Regions from separate parts of the Pseudoalteromonas sp. 19-MNA-CIBAN-0066 genome, predicted to be linked through region 3. Evidence: predicted binding sites of a transcription regulator. Region 3 holds the regulator's gene; each other region holds the start of a gene.
What was found. Region 3 encodes ArgR, which controls arginine synthesis, uptake and breakdown. Its sites were predicted from a motif close to ANTGAATANNTATTCANT; they were not measured.
Positions count from the first base shown of each region.

Region 1 (7,113 bases), on a different contig from region 3:
TCGCCTCTCTCATTACCAATTAGTAAATTAATGCCCTCAGTAATTTCAATTTGGCTGCCCAATGGGTAGCTTTCTTTGGTTGATGCATTAATTAAGTTTGCCATGCTTTCGTTTACTAAATACCAGACGTCATTATGAAAAACAAAATAACCTTGTCGCTTTTTATCACTGTTCTTCAACCTTTCGTTTGGTGTTACAAAACGATTGGTGTGCCATCTGTATAAAGACTGGTTTGTATAAACCATTAGCCTGTGATCATCAGAGACAAAGCGCCCTTTTTCTCTTTCAGAGTAAAAGTTAATAACGGGAAGCAACCCTATGTATTTAGTACTGCAAAAAGGACACGTTGGTGAGAGTGTATTATCAAAAATATACCAGCCTTGTTTGCACTCCGCATTAACGCATGGCTGAATCAAATCAATCGATTTAATTAGCGCACTTTCCCACTCATCTGCAGTTGGTCTTTTTTGAGGTGCATGAAGTCCTTCTATAAAAGCCCTTTCAAATAACTTACTTATGTAAGGGCCGGTAATTGAGTAAGGTAGTTTATTAGTGTCTTTCCATGGCAGTTCGGTTGGTTTTACTCTTTCTACTTTTATTCTGTTATCAGCGTTTGTAGGATGCTCAACAAATAAAGCTTTTTCGCCCATTGATAACGTTTCATCTTTTTGAGGATCTAAATCTCTTACTTTATCGCCTCGTAGGGGGTGGCGCAATAATAAGTAGTTATAAATTAATACAGCAAGCGCGTGTCTGTCTGTTGATATATTGGGTAAGCACCTAGCTAGATCTGTTTTAGATAGATGTGCTGTGGCTACAACTTCTGGTGCAATAAAGTCAGGTGTGCCTACTACGTCTGGAGGGTACTTTCCTGGTACAACTAATCCATCTACATCAATAATGGTTGCAAGCCCTTCTACAGGTGAAACAAGCACATTTCTATAACTCAAATCAGAATGAGCAAGTCCTGCTGCATGTAATCTACGAACGGCTCTAGCAATAGTAAGAGATATTTTAAGATATTTAGACCAATCTCCTTTTTCACGTTCATCTAAAAAGCGATTTTGATTGTTAGCAGATGCAAACCATTTACCTTGTTTTTCTTTACCTTTAATATTTAAAAAATCATTATTGACTGAGCCATAATCAAAGAAAAAATGAGCCTGGTACGATGGCACTACAATGCCTGTAAGACCATTATGTTCAATTATTTTTTCTGGCCAACAAAAAAAACTTTTCCAGTAATCACCGGTTTCATGCTGAAAAATACTTTCACGGTAGCGACCCGTTATCATTTCAAGTCGCTCTATGCTTGCACCGTCTAATTTATCTCTATAAAAAGCGACAACATATGTTTTGCAAGGGCTAAAGTACACATCTTTCATTACTCCTGAGCCAATAATTTCGTCTACATACTCTACTTTAGAGCCATCAAGTGCATTTATTTTAACAACTGCCATAAATCACTCCTTAACGAGGCAAACAGAAATAGTACGATCGTCATGGTTACCTTTAGACCAAAAATCCATCCACTGAGTTAACCCTTGTAATCCACTTTCGCGATTTTTGTTCATAATATGCGGTTCTAGCTCATTCCATAACTTATCCCAATGAAGTAGTGATTCTAGCTGTTTTTCTGTTTCAAACCACGCATCCGTGATCCCATCCGTAGCTAAAATAAGCGCACTCATGGACTCAACTTTATCCATTTTTACGCGCCTGTAAACACTTCCATCTTCAAATATTTTATTATCTAAAAATCGTGTTTGCCCAGCAAATTCACCACTATCTGGTTCGCCCATTAACACTACTTTTTTATTTTTATCATATATTGCAATACCACCGTCACCAATCCAAAAAGAGATAACAAGATAACCCTCTTCAACTTTTTTATGTGCGGCAAGTATTAACGTTGTAGAGAAGTCTTTTACACTGTCGCCTTGGTTTGCATCAACACTACTATGTATCGCTTTTGCAGCGCTAAAAACGGCTTTAACAATGGTATGTTGATAAGCTTCTAGTAATGACTTTTGGTTTTCTTCGCTATTCTCGTTAGAGAAGTCGTTATATGCTCTCTCAAGTTCAGTGCCATAATGACCATTTAAAGATTCTTTAAGTGAATTGGTTGCACTGTTCACCGCTACAAATGCGCCTTGGCGAGAATATTTGCACGAACCTGCTCCATCAGCAACACAGCTAATAACCCATTCAGATGAATCATCGCAGTAAAGTTTAAAATCATCATCGCGATGAATACCTTTGTGAGCATGTGAGCGACCTCTTACACTGCTCCCCATTAATAACATGCTGCTATTTTCACAATAAGCATGGTAAGTATCTGGTTTATGAAAACGGGCTGTGTCATCTGAGGGGATATTTTTCCAAAGTGACCTTGGGTCTGGCACAAAAGTTACTTTTACTCTTACAACCACACCCTGGACCTGACCATTAGCGAGTGGCGTTGAGCCGTATAAATCAAACTTATAATCGCCAATCTGGTCCGTAGTACCAAAAAACGTTAGTTTATCAGCATCAAAGTTTATGCCCTCAAATTCATCAATACTTTTAGTTTGAAAAAAGCTGACTTTTGCATCAGTTTCACTCTCAAGGGATATCGATTCTGAGAACGCGGTATTCACTCTAAGATTAGGAAGGCGTAAATTAATAACTAACGGCGGAATTTTTTTATCTACATTTAAATTATTCTGTTTTTTATCCAATTTACCGCCCTCTAATCTTGTTAAGCGACGCATACCTTTGTCATTTTCCACCAATGGCGCAAGCTCTTTAAGCAATGCATTAATATGGTGTTGTATAACAATTCGATCTAAATACTGATTAGCACGCTTTTGTACAAATGACTTCTTTGTATTTGTGAGTGAAGCTTGGTATAGAGTCTCTAATAATGTTTGTTCAAGCTTTACTTTTCTCATTAGCCCTGCCCTCGCGTAATTGAGAACTCACTATTTCCTTGGCTAAATTTAATGTTTGTTTCGCACCATGGGCACATTACGATATCCTCATCACCAATACACAACAATTTACCACAACCGCACATAGCAAAAGCTGACTGATTACCGCACTGCGGGCAAGGCGGAATGCCATCAAGAGAAGATGTATCAACTTGCTCTGCAACATAGTCATCTGAGGACCATTCAAAGTAACTTTCTTCTAATTTATATGCGCCTTCGAGATGATAATACTGATGATTTTGAATAAAACGCTCCATCCCTTCAACAACCTTTGGTTTGGCGTATTTAATTAAATAAGGACGACGGTTGCTTGAACAACGGCCTGTTAACGTTACGCAACTTGAATCAGACGCACTCGCCTCGCCTGTACTATCCATTACTGTTAAGCCAGCATTACTAACTTTTTCTAAAGATACGGGGGGATTTTTGTTATCAAGCTCTATCATTTGGCTTTGTGCTTTAACAGAGGCACTGACCCATTCTATAAATTTAAAAAATTGATTTTTATCTGTCTTCTCTAGTGCTAGTACCGGATTTGCTACTTGATTTAATATATTTATATCTGCATTTAAGCCCAATGTAATAGCAATAAGACTGGCATTTGTAGCATACTTACTTTGCCAACGTATAATTGCCTGGCTAGGATCATCTGTTGGCTTTCCATCCGTAATAAGAAAAACAATGGGCTCCCAATCACCACGTTCTTCATAGGTGGTTTTATTTACATTGGCATCTATTTCATCCATTAATACGTTTAATGCGCCACCTAAAGACGTACCACCACCAACCGGAATTTTAGGAGGGTAAAAAGAAATCAAATCAATTAAAGGCGCAATTGTTTTAGCCTTACCAGCAAATGCTATAACACTAATAAAAATAGTTTCTAATGAATGAGGGTCTTGACGTAAAGAAGAAACAATGTTTTCGATGCCTTTTTCCATCAACTCAATAGGCTCTCCAGTCATAGACTCAGATACATCTATAACAAAAAAAATAGGTAATCTACGCATGTTATTTCCTTATAATACGATTTGAAACTCCGCCGGTGGAGGTGGTAGTGAGTTTTCTAATGGTCCATCAACACCTGAACTCATAGAGCCAGCTGCAATAGAGTCACTTACCCACTTAAAAAATTGTGAAAATGCCGAACTTTCCATGTTGTCTAAGACAACAACATTACTCGTTAATTGCTTTAAAAACTCAGGGTTTGCCTTAGGGCCCGCCGCACACGCAATTATTTCAGCAAAGTTGCTTGCTTTGACTTTTGGTAGACTTTCTTTAAATACCATTAAATCTGATGGTGACCCGTCTGTCATAATAAACAGCATGGGTCTAAAGTCACCTTTAGTGGTATCAGAGGATTTAATTACATTTTTTGAAACTTTATCAACCACAAACTCAAGTGCTTCACCCATATGGGTAGCACCTGATTTGGGTAGTTCAATCTCCGAGAATTGTGCACTTTCGAGAGGTGTTAAAGGTAAAAGCTCTTTTATTTCTCGATCGAATGTAATTAAAGATATATAGACAGATTCTAGTGCATAAGGATCTTGTCGTAATGCACTAAGCATTGCGCTAATACCCACATTAACAGCATGAATTGGCTCTCCTTGCATAGAGCCAGAGCTATCTATTAAAAGGTATACAGGTAAACGTCGACTCATTAGTCACTCCTACTTCTTAGTTAAATCAACTAAGTTAATTTCAGGTGGTGGCGGAGGAAGATCCGATAGTTGTGAGGCTTCTGACTCACCATTTTCGACTTTTTGAGAGTTTGTAGAAATACTTGCAGATACCCATTCAAAAAAGGCTGAAATCGCATTGGAGTCTGCATTTTCAAGATGCACAACGTTTTCAGTAATTTTTGAAAGCTCGTCTATTTTTGCATGGTGACCTGCAGCACATGCCACTACAATACCCATTTGAGTTGCTTTTAAATCATCTATACCTTTTTGAAAGTCATCAGTTGCACCACCATCGCTAAAAACAAAAACAAGTGGGCGCCAATCACCTTTTTCGTCAAGCGTTGTTGTTTTAACTTCTTCATTCACTTTACTGGCAAGTAAGGTAAGTGCAGCGCCAAGTGATGTAGTACCTGAAGGTATTAAATCGGGTGATTGAAACGACATTAAATCAGTCAGTGGTACTGACTGGATAGCTTTAGTGTTAAATTCTATTATTGATAAGAAAGCAGTTTCAAGCGCATAAGGGTCTTGACGAAGTGAAGAAAGTAGGGTTTGTAAACCATTTTTAACTGATTCAATCGGCTCTCCATACATAGAGCCAGATGTGTCTAATAATAGGTATACAGGTAAACGTCTCATAATGAGCTCCTTATTAAGTAATAAAAATCTCATGCATAGATAAGCAATTAAACATAGAACTAATATTTGTCATTATTAATATATTCACATATTTATTAACTATCTTATCTGCACAATAATTTTCATTTACTGATTTATAAATCAAACTCAGATGCAGGAATACCTACCGCATTACAAGCGTCTTTAATTGCACGTTTTTCGTCTGCGTCAAAATCGCCATCAGCACCGCCAATAATAATACCTAACTGAATACATGCGCGTGCTTGGTCTGGCTTACCCTTTAAAACACTCAAAGCTTGAATTGCTTCTATTTTACCAAAGTCGTAATCGGCTTCTAATTTGTTGCAATAAAAATCAAACTTCTCTTTTAAATCAGAAGCAGAAAAAACTTTTAAAGATTCGTTAGATACAATAAACCCAGCTGTTTTTTTACGCTCATCTGCGTCAATATCGCCATCAGCCGCTGCAACTAAAGCACATATAGCCATTGAAGCATCTGCAAACTTTTTGTTTTTAAATTGTCCGATGTTTTTTTGTAGACTGTCGTTTGCATCGCTTATTTTTTCTTTAACGTTATTCCAAAAACTCATACTATTCTCCATTGATATTTATAAATGGACTTAATTGTCCATTTTTAACATAAAACATTTTTTCAGCAAGCTCTAACATCGGTATGTCTGCAGGCAAATTACCATAAGCCTCTTTGACTAAACACGTTAATTTTTCATCTGCTATTAACGCATTAAATCGCGCCACTTTTTCTTCAATTTGACACTCTGTACCAATTAAGCCATTAAGTACATTATCATCTTCCTTTAAGAGTGTACCTATTACTCTCTCAACTGGCCACTTCAGTTTATTGACAATGCCTTCGATAAAAAATTGCGGTGAAGCGGTAATAATCCATATTTCCACACCTTGAGCATCTAATGTCATCATACGATCTAGCACAGATTTAATCGGGGTTAATTTTTCGGCTGTATTTACACCCGCTTCAAATACCAGTTCGTTACTTTTATTGTTTAAAGAAAGTTTATAAAAATGCTGTTTAATCTCATTTTTTATAATTTCCCTAGAAATCTTTCGCTTTGCTACAATGGGTAAAAGATAAGTAAATAGAGGCCTTCTACCTAGAAAATATTTGAATAAAAAGCTCAAAGAGTTTTCTTTCACTAGTGTTTCGTCAAAATCAAATATTGCAATTTTTTTCATACCTAACCTACATCTTTAATAAGTGCGCAAGCACCAAAAGGCATATCAGGAAGTACACACACTTCAATGCTTTTTTCATTGGCTATAGTAATTAAATGTGTGGTGTTTGGGTTATTCGCATCATTCACTATCAAAAGATCTGGTACTCGGCGAAGCATTACTCGTGTTGCTTCAGCAATACCGGGTTTAATTCTATTTATATCGGTTACATTAAATTTATTCATTAGCAAACCAATATAACTTTGCGTTAGCTGATTACGCGTTTCTCTATGCTGCTCATCTGGCACAGCTGATAATTTATAATCTGTTTCTTTAAAACAATTAGATACTTCTGAAATAAACTTATTTGAATAATCGTATTGAGCTAAATGTTCATATGAAATACAGCCATGAAAGTCGTCTTTTTTAATCTGATCATTAATAACTGAGCGACTAATCAAACCACTTACGGTTGAGTTCATTAATGCACTGGGAATTGCATAATCCTCAAAAGTTACTGAGTAATCAGCAGTTCCACCGATGTCGGAGACAACATATAACGAATTGCCTATATTAACTTTACGGCTAATATTATATTCCGCAATCGCTTTTTTAAGCTCTTTGGT
Region 1 covers NZ_JBEONZ010000051.1:803-7,915, forward strand. Annotated here, with positions in the region: gene AAEZ18_RS17075 (helix-hairpin-helix domain-containing protein) at 1-1,460, opposite strand, end outside; gene AAEZ18_RS17080 (PP2C family serine/threonine-protein phosphatase) at 1,464-2,933, opposite strand; gene AAEZ18_RS17085 (TerY-C metal binding domain-containing protein) at 2,933-3,982, opposite strand; gene AAEZ18_RS17090 (vWA domain-containing protein) at 3,992-4,636, opposite strand; gene AAEZ18_RS17095 (VWA domain-containing protein) at 4,646-5,296, opposite strand; gene AAEZ18_RS17100 (tellurite resistance TerB family protein) at 5,431-5,886, opposite strand; gene AAEZ18_RS17105 (HAD family hydrolase) at 5,888-6,508, opposite strand; gene AAEZ18_RS17110 (cysteine protease StiP family protein) at 6,511-7,113, opposite strand, start outside.
Region 1: AAEZ18_RS17095 (VWA domain-containing protein) is a predicted target of ArgR. The motif match lies at 5,327-5,344, and genes of this name have one in related genera.

Region 2 (7,113 bases), on a different contig from region 3:
CGACTTAGCTATTGAGCGTCATTACCCAAAAATTCAAGCAACAGGACCTGAGCGCTATTTAGCATTTTTAGCTGCAGTGATTAAAAACCAAGTTGAGCTGGTGGTTAGTTGGATGCGAGTAGGCTTTATACATGGGGTAATGAATACCGATAATACGCTGGTTAGCGGCGAAACTATCGACTATGGCCCATGTGCCATGATGAACAGCTTCGATTTTGATACCGTGTTTAGCTCTATTGATAAGCAAGGGCGTTATGCATTTGGTAATCAACCTAATATTGCTAACTGGAACTGCGCCCGCTTAGCTGAGAGTTTAATACCGCTTGTAAATGATGACGACGAACAAGCTGTGGCGTTAATGACCCCAATAATAGATGGTTTTGCTGAGCAATTTAATGTTGAATTTAGTGCAATGTGGGCAACAAAACTGGGCTTAGCTGGCACAGATACAGCCGATAAAGAGTTAATTGCAGAGCTATTACAGTTATTAAAAGAGCACCAACTCGACTATACCAACACGTTTGATGCACTAACCGAGTCTTTAACAGGTGGAGTGAGCATACCAGTGGTATTAGTTCAGTGGGCCGGTAAGTGGCAAAAACGTACCGATGATCGCAGCTATACCGTAATGCGCGCAGCTAATCCGCGAGTTATTCCTCGTAACCATGTGATCGAAAAAATACTTAGTGAGTATAATAAGACTGGCTCAAGTGAATTACTGCATGAGTTTATGCAGGTTATGCACACACCTTATGAAAATACAGACAAATTGGCAAAATTTCAGGATGCACCTAGCAGCGATAAAGAGTATTATACTTTTTGTGGTACTTAATTATTAGATTGAAATTTAAGTTGCTGATTATTAAAGGTCATTTAGCGGCCGTAGCGCTGCTTTATTATTGAGCACAATAAACTGAGCTGATATTATTGATATGCATTTAAAGCTAGGAGCTTGGAGCTCAATATAAACTCAGCTAGTGAAGTCGGTATGGTTATTTAATAAATTTAGATACTAGCGATAGTATTTATTATCTAGGGGTTGGGTAAAGTAATTAATATGTCCTAAACTTACTGATACTTGTATATAGAGTGTTGAAAACGAATTAATTTATCTTTTGTTAAGTATTGATTAATAAAGGATCAGGTAATATTAATAAAACTGGTTGAGCTAGAAAGAATTAGCTATATTTTTTAATTGTTAAAATGGGAAGAAAACAATGAAATTAAAATCACTTACAATCGCAATCGCGTTAGCTGCAACTAGCGCATCAGCATTTGCAGCAGAAAAAACTGAAGGTTTTTACATTGGTGTGTTCGGTGACTATTACGATGCATCTTGGAAAAACTTAAACATGCACCAAAACTTGGAAGTTAATGAATCTGCAAGTTGGGGTGCTGAAGTTGGCTACCGTTTCAGTGATTACTGGAGTGCACGTCTTGAGTATGCAGATATGGACTTTAATGCATTTCTTAAAAATCCGATTCCTAATGGTAATCGTAACGACGTAGACGGCGAGCGTTTTGGTGTTGATGCACTTTACCACTTTGGTGGCGGTCCTTTCTATGGTTTATTTGGTATTAAAGAAGTAAAAGTAGCAACAGATAATACTTTCTTAAACGCAGGTGTTGGTTACCAGCACTTCATTACAGACGGCTTATTTGTTAACGCAGAAACATCTGTTTATCAAGGTCTTGACCGTGGTTATACCGATGTGAACGCTAAACTAGGTATTAACTACTTATTTGGTCAAAGTTCAGTAGCAGAAGAGCCAGTTCAACCAGCTCCAGAGCCAGTAATTGTTGAAGTTGCACCAGTAGATAGCGACAACGATAACATTCCAGATGCAGATGATCAGTGTCCTAACACACCAATGACAGATGCAGTTGATGGCACAGGTTGTACATTATACGAAGATAAAGAAGTAACTGTAAGCTTATTAGTGACTTTCCCTAATAATACATCTGCAGTATCTACACAGTACTTAAACGATATCGATAAAGTAGCTGAGTTCTTAAAAGAGTACCCAGATACAACTGTTCTTTTAGAAGGTCATACTTCTTCTGTAGGTAAAGCATCTTACAACAAGTGGTTATCTAAAAAACGTGCTGACGCAGTAGCTAAAAAATTAGTAGCTGATGGCGTAGCAGAAGACCGTATTACTACAGTTGGTTTAGGTGAAGAGCGTCTTAAAAATGAAGCGAACACTAAAGCAGCACACGAAGAAAACCGTCGTGTAGAAGCGCATATCAAAACGATTAAAAACGTTAAAGTTTTACGTTAATAAAATCGATTGAATTACAAAAACCCAGCTTTATGCTGGGTTTTTTTATGCCTACTAAAAACTTAAATTAAAAATTAATACTAATGATTCTTACTTAATAAACATTCATAGAAATTGATTTTACTTTATCTACTATTCATAATACTTATAGTCGGTATAATCAGTTGCTGAACTGGATAGATTTTCATCTACCTACAAAAGCTTTATAATTAAGCGTTAGAATACTATAAGTATTGGGTAACATTGCGCTTATGAAGCGCTACCGAATATTTTCACGTCACCAAGAGGGCAATATTGTGCTACAAGAATATCGTAAACACGTAGAAGAACGTGCCGCGTTAGGTATCGTACCAGCGCCATTAGATGCTCAGCAAACGGCTGATCTTATTGAATTAATCAAAACTCCACCGGCTGGTGAAGAAGAGTTTATTCTCGACTTATTTGCTAATCGTGTACCGGCAGGTGTTGATGATGCAGCTTATATCAAAGCAGGGTTTTTAGCGGCAGTTGCTAAAGGTGAAACTAATTCTCCACTACTTTCTAAAGAAAAAGCGGCAGAATTATTAGGAACTATGCTAGGCGGTTACAATATCGCACCTATGATAGACCTACTTGATGACGACACACTTGCACCTATTGTAGTAAAAGGCCTTTCAAACACATTATTAATGTTTGATGCATTTTACGATGTAGAAGAAAAAGCAAAAGCGGGTAACACATTCGCTAAGCAAATTATTGAGTCTTGGGCAAATGCAGAATGGTTTACTAATAAACCAGCTGTTGCTGAAAAGATTTCAGTTACTGTATTTAAAGTAACTGGCGAAACAAATACGGATGACTTGTCACCTGCACCAGATGCATGGTCTCGTCCAGATATTCCACTACATGCTTTAGCTATGCTAAAAATTGAACGTGATGGTATCACTCCTGACAAACCAGGCGAAGTAGGCCCAATCACCCAACTAGAAGAATTAAAAACTAAAGGCTTACCACTAGCTTACGTTGGTGATGTTGTTGGTACGGGTTCTTCACGTAAATCTGCAACTAACTCAGTGCTTTGGTTTATGGGCGATGATATCCCGTTTGTACCAAATAAGCGTGTTGGCGGTGTATGTCTAGGTAATAAAATTGCACCAATCTTCTTTAACACTATGGAAGATTCTGGCGCTTTACCAATTGAGCTAAATGTTGATGAACTTAACATGGGCGAGCAAATTGACATCTACCCATACGAAGGTGTTGTTAAGCAGCATGGTACTGATAAAGTAATCTCTAAGTTTGAACTTAAATCTGAAGTGATTTTAGATGAAGTTCGTGCTGGTGGTCGTATTCCACTAATCATTGGTCGTGGTTTAACAGACAAAGCACGTACATCACTTGGTTTAGGTGCTACTGATATATTTAAAGTACCAACAGCAACTGAAGTATCAGATAAAGGCTTTACACTAGCGCAAAAAATGGTTGGTAAAGCATGTAACGTTGCAGGTATTCGCCCAGGTCAATACTGTGAGCCTAAAATGACAACTGTTGGCTCGCAAGATACAACAGGTCCTATGACACGTGATGAACTTAAAGATTTAGCTTGTTTAGGTTTCTCTGCAGACTTAACAATGCAGTCTTTCTGTCATACATCGGCATACCCAAAACCTATTGATGTAAACACGCATCACACGCTTCCTGATTTCATCATGAACCGTGGCGGCGTTTCACTTCGCCCAGGTGACGGTATTATTCACTCATGGTTAAACCGTATGTTATTACCAGATACCGTAGGTACTGGTGGTGATTCGCATACACGTTTCCCATTAGGTATTTCATTCCCAGCTGGTTCGGGTGCAGTAGCATTCGCAGCAGCAACAGGTGTTATGCCTCTTGATATGCCTGAGTCAATTTTGGTTCGTTTTAAAGGCGAAATGCAACCAGGTATCACATTACGTGACCTTGTACATGCAATCCCTTACTACGGTATCAAGCAAGGCTTATTAACAGTTGAGAAAAAAGGTAAAATCAACGAGTTCTCTGGTCGCGTACTAGAAATTGAAGGCGTTGAGCACCTAACTGTTGAGCAAGCGTTTGAATTATCAGATGCATCTGCTGAGCGTTCAGCTGCAGGTTGTACGGTTAAGCTTTCAAAAGAGTCTATTTCTGAATACCTAGAATCAAACATTGTTATGCTTAAGTGGATGATCTCTGAAGGTTATGGCGATGTACGTACGATTGAACGTCGTATTAATGCAATGCAAGACTGGTTAGCTAATCCTGAGCTTATGGAAGCAGATAAAGATGCTGAATACGCTCACGTAGTTGAAATCGACTTAGCTGAGATTAAAGAGCCAGTTCTTTGTGCTCCAAATGATCCAGATGACGCGCGTTTACTTTCTGATGTTGCTGGCGAGAAAATTGATGAAGTATTCATCGGTTCTTGTATGACTAACATTGGTCACTTCCGCGCGGCTGGTAAGTTACTAGATGGCTTTAAAGGTCAACTACCTACTCAGCTTTGGGTTGCTCCACCTACTAAGATGGACAAAGACCAACTAATTGAAGAAGGCTACTATGGCATCTTTGGTCGTGTTGGCGCACGTATAGAAACTCCAGGTTGTTCATTATGTATGGGTAACCAAGCACGTGTTGCTGATAAAGCAACGGTAGTGTCTACCTCTACACGTAACTTCCCTAACCGTTTAGGTAATGGTGCAAATGTATTTTTAGCATCATCTGAACTTGCTGCAGTTGCGGCAATTATCGGTCGATTGCCAACTGCTGCTGAGTATCAAGAATATGCAGCGAAGATCAATGCAACAGCGTCAGATACATATCGCTACTTGAACTTCCATCGCATGCCTGCTTACACTAAAAAAGCAGACAACGTGATCATTCAACAAGCAGTATAATTTTTACAGCTTATTTAAAAACCCGCTTTTGCGGGTTTTTTATTGGCAAAAATAAATTTTAGATAGTTAATGTTGTTTTTTTGCATTTATTGTATTAATTTTGGTGGTTAATTGTTTTGAAGTTAAATAATAAAGCAATAAATCCTCTTTGCATGCATTAAAATCTCTGCAATATTATAATTACTATAGCAGGATTTTTATGACCGCTTTAAACCCCCAGAATTTACTGCAGCTGCGTTTTATTAACCAAACAAATATTGATTTGGTTAAGCCTTCTTTTGATAACCTGCCGACTAATCCTTATGCAGATGGTGCCTTTCGTAAACGCCGTTACTCTGTAGTTAAACTACAAAATGGTGAGCTAAAGCTACAAGCAACAAAAGCATTTGTACAAGATGATGCAATTAATACCTTTCAGGGTAATGTTGAGCGTAGTTACGAAAATTTAGAGCAAAGCCTACTTGAGTCAGCGGGCATGAAAAGTATTGTGAATGAGTTTCGTCAAATTACCGGGATTGATGAAGAACGTGATATCGAAATTCACCAATTTCGTATGTTAGCCATTGATAGTGATACGCCTGCAGCGCCAGAAGGCGTGCACCAAGATGGTTTTGATCATGTGTGTGTATGTGGTGTATCGCATGAAAACTTAGAGGGCGGTGAATTGCTTGTATACGAAAACAAGCAAGCCGATCCCTGTTTTAAAATGGCCATAAAAGACGGTATGTTTGCAGTAATTAACGACCGTCAAGTGTGGCATAACGCTACTCCAATGAATAAACTTGATGCCAGTAAGCCAGGTTACCTGGATTGCTTTGTATTAACGTCTTAAGGAATGAGCATGAATATAACGCAATTACGTGAGCAATTTCCGGCATTAATGCAAAGCGTTAATGGTAAATCTCCCGTGTTTTTAGACGGCCCCGGTGGCTCGCAAGTACCGCAATCGGTACTTAACGCTATGACTGCTTATTTGGGTTATTACAACTCAAATTTAGGTGGAGCATTTTTCTCAAGCGATAAAACCGTTGAGCTAATGGCAAATGCTCGCCAAGCTGCTGCCGATTTACTCAATGCGCCCAGCTCACAACAAATTGTATTTGGTCCGAATATGACCAGCTTAACGTTTAGCTTTAGCCGCGCAATTTCACGCGACTGGCAAACGGGTGATGAAATTATTGTCACTAACGCGGATCACTTTTCTAACGTTTCGTCGTGGCAGCAAGCCGCAGAAGATAAAGGTGTTAAAGTTAATACTGCGCTTATTAACGAAACCGACTGCACACTCAATATGGCGCAGTTCGAGAGTTTACTAAACAGTAATACTAAGCTGGTAGCGGTAACTTATGCTTCAAATACCACAGGTTCAATTAACAATATTAAACGTATTGTAGAGCTTGCCCACAACGTAGGCGCACTTGTTTATGTTGATGCCGTACATTATGCACCGCACGAACTTGTAGATGTACAAGCGCTTGATTGCGACTTTTTAGCCTGCTCTGCGTACAAGTTTTTTGGCCCGCATTTAGGTATGGTTTATGGCAAAAAAGAGCACCTTGAAGGATTTACCCCGTACAAAGTTGAGCCAGCTAAAGACGTAGCGCCTGGTCGCTGGGAAACCGGCACGCAAAGCTTTGAAGCCATGGCTGGTTTTATAGCGGCGGTTGATTACATTGCAGCAATTAGCGAGCTTGACGACAGCCATTCACGCCGCGAAAAGTTAAGTGTTGCCTTTGCTAAAACCAAGCAACACGAAATGGCGCTGAGTGAATACTTTTTAACGCGCTTAGTTAATTACCCGCGTATTAAATTGTTTGGTATAGATGATTTAGATCGTTTAAATGAGCGTACGCCTACTTTTGCGTTAACTTTTGAAGGTTTAGAGCCGCGCGCTGTATCTGAATGTTTAGGTAAGCAACATATTTGTGTATGGGACG
Region 2 covers NZ_JBEONZ010000008.1:53,692-60,804, forward strand. Annotated here, with positions in the region: gene AAEZ18_RS07140 (protein adenylyltransferase SelO) at 1-832, shown strand, start outside; gene AAEZ18_RS07145 (OmpA family protein) at 1,218-2,282, shown strand; gene acnB (bifunctional aconitate hydratase 2/2-methylisocitrate dehydratase) at 2,579-5,176, shown strand; gene AAEZ18_RS07155 (2OG-Fe dioxygenase family protein) at 5,376-6,008, shown strand; gene AAEZ18_RS07160 (cysteine desulfurase-like protein) at 6,018-7,113, shown strand, end outside.
Region 2: AAEZ18_RS07155 (2OG-Fe dioxygenase family protein) is a predicted target of ArgR. The motif match lies at 5,298-5,315, and genes of this name have one in related genera.

Region 3 (7,113 bases):
CTTAATCCAACTTGAAGATTTAGATTTAACGCAAACTATTAGTAGCGAAGCAATTAATAACAATGTGCCTGCGGCATTTCGTGATGGCGACGGCCAGTGGGTGGCACTTACTAAGCGAGTACGTAATGTTTACTCGTCAAAAGAGCGTGTGGGCGCGCTACCTGAGCTGACTTATGAAGATTTGGCAGATCCAAAATATAAAGGGCAAATATGTACTCGCTCTGGTAAACATCCGTATAATTTGGGTTTAGTTGCATCAATGATTGCACACCATGGTGAAGCAGATACCAAAGTATGGCTTGAGGGGGTTAAAGCAAATTTAGCGCGTAAACCACAAGGTAACGATAGAGCGCAAGTAAAAGCAGTAAAAGAAGGTTTGTGCGATCTTGCATTTGGCAATAGTTACTATTTAGGTAAAATGCTGCAAGATGAAACCCAAAAAGAATGGGCACAAGCGGTAAATATTAACTTTCCGAACCAAATCAATCGCGGCTCGCATATAAATGTGTCGGGTGCAGTTATTACAAAATACGCTAAAAACCCTGAAAATGCCTTGAAACTCCTAGAGTATATGACCGACAATAAAGCGCAAAACATGTACGCTTCAATTAATATGGAATATCCGGTTAAGCTAGGCGTAGAATTATCAAGTTTAGTTGCATCTTGGGGAAGCTTTAAAGAAGATAGCTTACCACTTGATGAAATTAGTAAATATCGTCCGTTAGCGTTAAGGCTAATTGATGAGGTGAAATTCGATCTTTAAATGACTTATAAATTTCAGCTGTCTAAATGGCAGCTTTTTGCATGGTCGACAGGATTATTACTGTCGACCCCATTGTTTTTTCTGCTATTTGAATCTCTACAAGGTAACTCAGAGGTGTTTTCGCATCTTTGGGATACAGTGCTGTGGGATTACATTTCTAATACCGTATTACTTATTTTAGGTGTGTGTGTACTAAGCTGTGCTATTGCCTTACCACTTGGCTGGCTAACCGCTTATTGCCAGTTCCCGGGTAAAAAACAGTTTGAATGGGCGTTAATGCTGCCACTGGCTATGCCTACCTATATTATTGCCTATGTTTATACCGACTTGCTTGATTACGCAGGCCCAGTACAAAATACTCTCAGAGACTGGTTTGGGTGGCAATCGCCGGATGATTACTGGTTTTTTGATATACGCACTTTGCCCGGCGCTATTGTAATGCTTGCACTGGTGCTTTATCCCTATTTATATTTAATTTTTAAAACAGCCTTGCGTGAGCAGTCTTTTAAGTTAGTACAGGCTAGCCAGTTAATGGGGCTGTCGTCGTGGCAGAGTTTTTTTAGGGTGAGCTTAGTGTTATCGCGCGGCGCAATTGTAGCTGCGCTAGCGCTAATTAGTATGGAAACCATGGCTGACTTTGCCACAGTAAGCTACTTTGCTGTAAGCACCTTAACCACTGCCGTATACGATACTTGGTTTGGTTATTACTCGTTAACCGCTGCAGCTAAAATATCGGGCGTGATGTTATTACTATTGTTTTTAGCCTTAATGACGGAGCGCTTTAGTCGCCGTAATCAAGCGGTGTTTGAGCGTCAGTCGGGTATAAATAGTGAAGCGCTTTATATATTAAAAGGCAAGTCGGCTTGGCTGGCAACGCTATTTTGCAGTGTGATTTTAATTGTTGCCTTTGTTATACCTATCACTGTGTTAATAAAGTACGCCATTGTTTATTTTGATCAAGCATGGAGTAGTGAGTTTTTTAGCTATGCGTGGCAAAGTTTAAAGGTAGCTATAGTAGTAAGCGTAGTAACGCTGTTACTTAGTGTATTAGTGGTGTTTTATCAACGTATAGCCAAGCAAAATTATCCACTTATTCCGGGGCGATTAGCTAGCACCGGCTACGCTTTACCAGGAACAGTACTGGCTATTGCGGTGCTATTACCGCTTACGCTGTTAGAAAATACTGTAAACCGTGTGCTTGAGCCATACGACTTAAATATAGGCTTGTTACTCACTGGCAGTGTATTTACCATTATTTTTGCTTATGTAGTGCGTTTTTACGCAGTAGCACATGGCGCGATTGAGTCGAGCTTTTTACGCATTAGCCCCTCTCTCGACATGGCTAGCCAATCTATGGGCAAAAGCCAAGGCCATACGTTACGTTTGGTGCATTTACCCCTACTTAGACGCGGGTTGCTTACTGCGGCTTTGCTGGTGTTTATTGAATGCATGAAAGAGCTACCTACGGCTTTGTTACTTAGGCCGTTTAATTTTGAAAGCTTAGCTACGCATGTGTTTCAGTATGTGAGTGATGAGCAATTAGAGCTGGCTTCTATATCGGCATTATTTATTGTGCTGGTTGGATTTATCCCTCTGTATTTTATTAACCGTTCTATGGAGCAACGTAGTTAAATGAGTAGTTTGATTTTACAAGGCGTGAGCTATCAATATAACGGTACTAAGGTTATTCACGAGCTAAATTTAACCATAGGTAAAAACGAAATAGTGTGTTTGTTAGGTGCCAGTGGTTGTGGTAAAACCACCACCTTAAAAGCAATTGCAGGGCTAATAGAAACGCAACAAGGAAGCGTGTTTATCGATGGTAAGCTGGTGAGTAACGCCAATACATTTATCTCGCCAGAGCATCGTAATATTGGCATGATGTTTCAAGATTATGCGTTATTCCCGCATTTAACCGTGGCACATAATATTGCTTTTGGCTTAAGTAAAATGAGTAAAGAGCAAAAGCAACAGCGCGTTGATGAAATGCTTAAGCTGGTGCATTTAGTTGGCTGCGCCGACAGGTATCCGCATCAGTTATCGGGTGGGCAACAACAGCGCGTGGCGATTGCGCGTGCACTTGCTTACAAACCAAGTTTACTATTACTTGATGAGCCGTTTTCGAATATAGACACTCAAGTACGCTTTGAATTAATTGCCGATATTCGCCGCATAATTAAAACTCAACAAGTGTCGGCAGTATTTGTTACCCACTCAAAGGAAGAGGCTTTTGCATTTGCAGACACGCTGGCTATTATGCACCAGGGTAAAATAGCTCAGCAGGGCACCCCAGAACAGCTTTTTGCTAAACCAAGCTCAAAGGAGGTTGCAGAGTTTCTGGGTCAGGGCATATACTTAAGCGCAGAAGTGTTAACAGCAACTGAATATAAAACCGCTTTTGGCCTAGTTGAGTCGGTTATTGCGCACCAGCACCAGGCTAATATAGGAAAAATATATGTGCGTCCTCATCAAATAGAGCTAATGAGCGACAATAAAAAAGATAGCCATAGTGAACGCGCCACCATATTAAGCAGTCGTTTTATTGGTTCGGCTTATGTTTACACTGTAGTTATTGCACAACAAGAAATAGAAGTTGCAGCGCAATATGGCCAGTCATTTGTTCAAAATGAGCAGGTTATAATAAAAATAAAACCCCACACGGTGAATTTTTTCGAATCATAAATTAATTTGTTATTCGCTGTGTTTATCTATTTATAAGCTAAGGAATAACAATGGCACAAGCGCAATCAGGGATTTGTGCTGAAGCAAACTTACACGGTTTGCATTTATTTTTTAATGTGTTTGATGGCCAAGATGAGTCATTACGTACAAAGCTCAAGCAAGTAAGCGCTATTGAGGAAGAGTTTAGCGATCAGTTTTCTGAATCTATGCTTTCTTGTATGGTGGCTATTGGTGCACAGTATTGGCCGCATATTTTGCCAGAGTATATCCCCAGTGAACTACAAAGCTTTCCTAATATAAATCATAATGAACACGCAATGAGCGTGCAGCCGTGTGATTTGTTTGTGCAAATACGTTCAGACCGCGAAGACGTCAATCATTTATTTGCACTGCAAATTTTAAAGTTATTTGCACCAGACGTAGAGCTGGTGGAACAAATTCGTAATTTTAGATTTTTAGATGGTCGCGATTTCAATGGTTTTATTTATGGTGGCAAAATGCCGCATGGCCGACAAAAGCGGGCAACGGCGTTAATAAATAAACCAGGTAGCTTTGAGGATCAAGGCAGTTATATTCATGTGCAACGTTATAAGCACGATCTAAGTGTATGGCAGCATCTATCGCTAGATGAGCAAGAGCAAATAATAGGTCGCACTCGCTTAGACAACACTCTTATAGCCCCAGCGCTTGAAACCAGCCATGCACAACGCAGTGAATTAAAAGATGAGCAAGGCCAGCCAATATTACTTAATCAAGGCATGCCTTATGGCGATGTTTACGAGCAAGGAATGCTGTCAATTACTTGCTCGGCCAGTGGAACCGCATTTGAACAGGTATTAAAAAGTCGTTTAGGTGAGGGGGAGTGCTATGATCATTGGCTTGATTTTACTCAAGCCGATATGGGGTCTGCGTTTTTTGCACCGTCAGTTGGGTTTTTAAAACAGTTATAACGCATGTTTTAAATACTAAACCGTATCAAATAAAATACGTACCCGCTCTAGGGTTAAGTCTATTTCAGATATTTTAGCTGGGGCAATAAAAATAGTGTCGTCGCCAGCTATAGTACCTAACACGCCATCGGCTTTACCTAATGAGTCAAGTAAACGCGCAATAAGCTGAGCCGCGCCTGGACTGGTACGGATAATAATCATCATTTCGTTATGCATTATATCAATAACAAGCTGGCGCAACGGGCTTTTTGCTGTGGGTACGCCCATTTCTGCTGGCAAGCAATACACCATTTCTTGTTTGGCATTGCGCGTTCGTACCGCGCCAAACTTACTAAGCATGCGCGACACTTTACTTTGGCTTATATTGTCAAAACCTTGCTCTTTTAACGAATCTACTATATCGCCTTGAGAACCAAAGTTTTCTTCTTTTAAAAGCGCTTTAAATGCTTTTACTAACGCTTCCTGTTTGTCTTGTGGTTGCATAGTTTTTATTTGCTTTTTATTATCCATGCCGCAAATTCTACACAAAAACGAATAATTATGCAGCAGTTGTTTATTTAACTTGCCAGTTTACTGTATTCAGGCCAAATGTTTTTACAACTATGGTCTAAAATATTACGAAAATAGGCAGGATAAATTTGTTTTTAGTCGCTAATTTCTTTATCTTAGAGCCATAAATATTTCCTACCTCAAATCACGGAGAATTCCAATGAAAGTTGCTGTATTAGGTGCTGCAGGCGGTATCGGTCAAGCGTTGTCTTTATTATTAAAAACAGGCTTACCAGCTGGTTCTGAATTATCACTATATGATGTTGCACCAGTAGTTCCAGGTGTTGCGGTTGATCTATCTCATATCCCTACAGCGGTTAAAGTAGCTGGCTTTGGCGCTGATGCGTTAAATGAAGCGCTTAAAGATGCTGATATCGTACTTATTCCTGCTGGCATGCCACGTAAGCCAGGTATGGATCGTGCAGATTTATTTAATGTAAATGCTGGCATCATCAAAACGTTAGCAGAAGGCATAGTTGCAAGTTGTCCTAAAGCGTTAGTAGGTATTATTACTAACCCAGTAAACGGCACTGTACCAATTGTTGCTGAAGTATTTAAAAAAGCTGGTACTTACGACGCTAAACGCGTATTCGGTATTACTACGCTTGACGTTATTCGTTCAGAAGCATTTGTTGCTGAACTTAAAGGCGTAGACGTAGCAACTGTTAAAGTTCCTGTAATTGGTGGCCACTCAGGTACTACTATTTTACCTCTACTTTCTCAAGTTGAAGGCGTGAGCTTTACAGATGAAGAAGTTGCAGCACTTACTCCACGTATCCAAAATGCGGGTACTGAAGTTGTAAATGCTAAAGCGGGTGGCGGTTCAGCTACTTTATCAATGGGTGCAGCAGCAGCTCGTTTTTGTATGTCTTTAGTTAAAGGCCTACAAGGTGAAGACGTTGTAGATTACGCGTACGTTGCTGTTGAAAATGGCGATGCGGAGTACTTTGCACACCCAGTACGTTTAGGTAAAAACGGCGTAGAAGAAATTCTTTCTTACGGCGAACTAAGCGCATTTGAAACAAAAGCAAAAAATGACATGCTTGAAACACTGAAAAAAGACATCAAAGAAGGTGTTGATTTCATGGCGTAATAGCCAAAATCAAGTGACAAAAAAGCCTGCGTTTGCAGGCTTTTTTATTGCTCGGAATTTAGCTAACCTGCACCCAGGTTAGCTACACATAAAGGCAGTAAAGTTAGTGATCGCGATCAACTGCAATACGGGCAAGGCTCACAAGTGCTTGTTTATATTCAGACTCAGCTAAAAAGTCTAAGCAAGCAATGGCTTTGTCGGCTTCAAGTTCGGCCTTTTGCATCGTAAATTCAAGCGCATTGGTTTGTTTAAGTGCCGCTAAAATTTCTTCAAGATGATCCATGCCATTACTGTGCTCTATAGCGTCACGGATCAGCTGTGTTTGCTGCTCATTACCATGTTGCATTGCATAAATAAGCGGCAGAGTTGGTTTCCCTTCGGCTAAATCATCACCAATATTTTTACCTAATTGATCTGCATCTGCGTTGTAATCAAGTACGTCATCAACGAGCTGAAACGCAGTACCTAAATGCATGCCGTATAGGTTAAGCGCATCAAGCGTGGCTTGGTTTTGCTCAGTAATAATGGCCGCAAGGCCTGTCGCGGCTTCAAATAGCTTAGCGGTTTTAGAGTAAATAACCTGCATATAACTCGCTTCAGTGGTGTCGGGGTCATTACAGTTCATTAACTGTAATACTTCACCTTCAGCAATAATGTTAGTTGCATCTGCAAGCACTTGCATTACCTGCATTTTACCAAGGCCAACCATAAGCTGAAATGAACGAGTGTAAATAAAGTCGCCCACTAATACGCTGGCAGCATTACCAAACTCAGCATTTGCTGTAGGCGTGCCTCGGCGTAAGTTAGATTCATCAACAACATCATCATGTAATAGTGTTGCGGTATGAATAAACTCAACAATAGTTGCAAGTGTAATATGATCTTTACCCTGATAACCCAATGCTCTGGCCGCTAGTATTGCCAACATTGGGCGCACGCGCTTGCCGCCACTGTTTACAATATACAAGCCAAGTTGGTTAACTAACGCCACATCTGAGCGCATTTGCGCATGTATAAGTTGATTGACGTCATTCATATCGTTTTCGATTAACGCCTGGATAGCTTTTATATCCATT
Region 3 covers NZ_JBEONZ010000004.1:96,588-103,700, reverse strand. Annotated here, with positions in the region: gene AAEZ18_RS04180 (Fe(3+) ABC transporter substrate-binding protein) at 1-763, shown strand, start outside; gene AAEZ18_RS04175 (ABC transporter permease) at 764-2,395, shown strand; gene AAEZ18_RS04170 (ABC transporter ATP-binding protein) at 2,396-3,445, shown strand; gene AAEZ18_RS04165 (Dyp-type peroxidase) at 3,496-4,395, shown strand; gene argR (transcriptional regulator ArgR) at 4,411-4,878, opposite strand; gene mdh (malate dehydrogenase) at 5,105-6,037, shown strand; gene ispB (octaprenyl diphosphate synthase) at 6,141-7,112, opposite strand.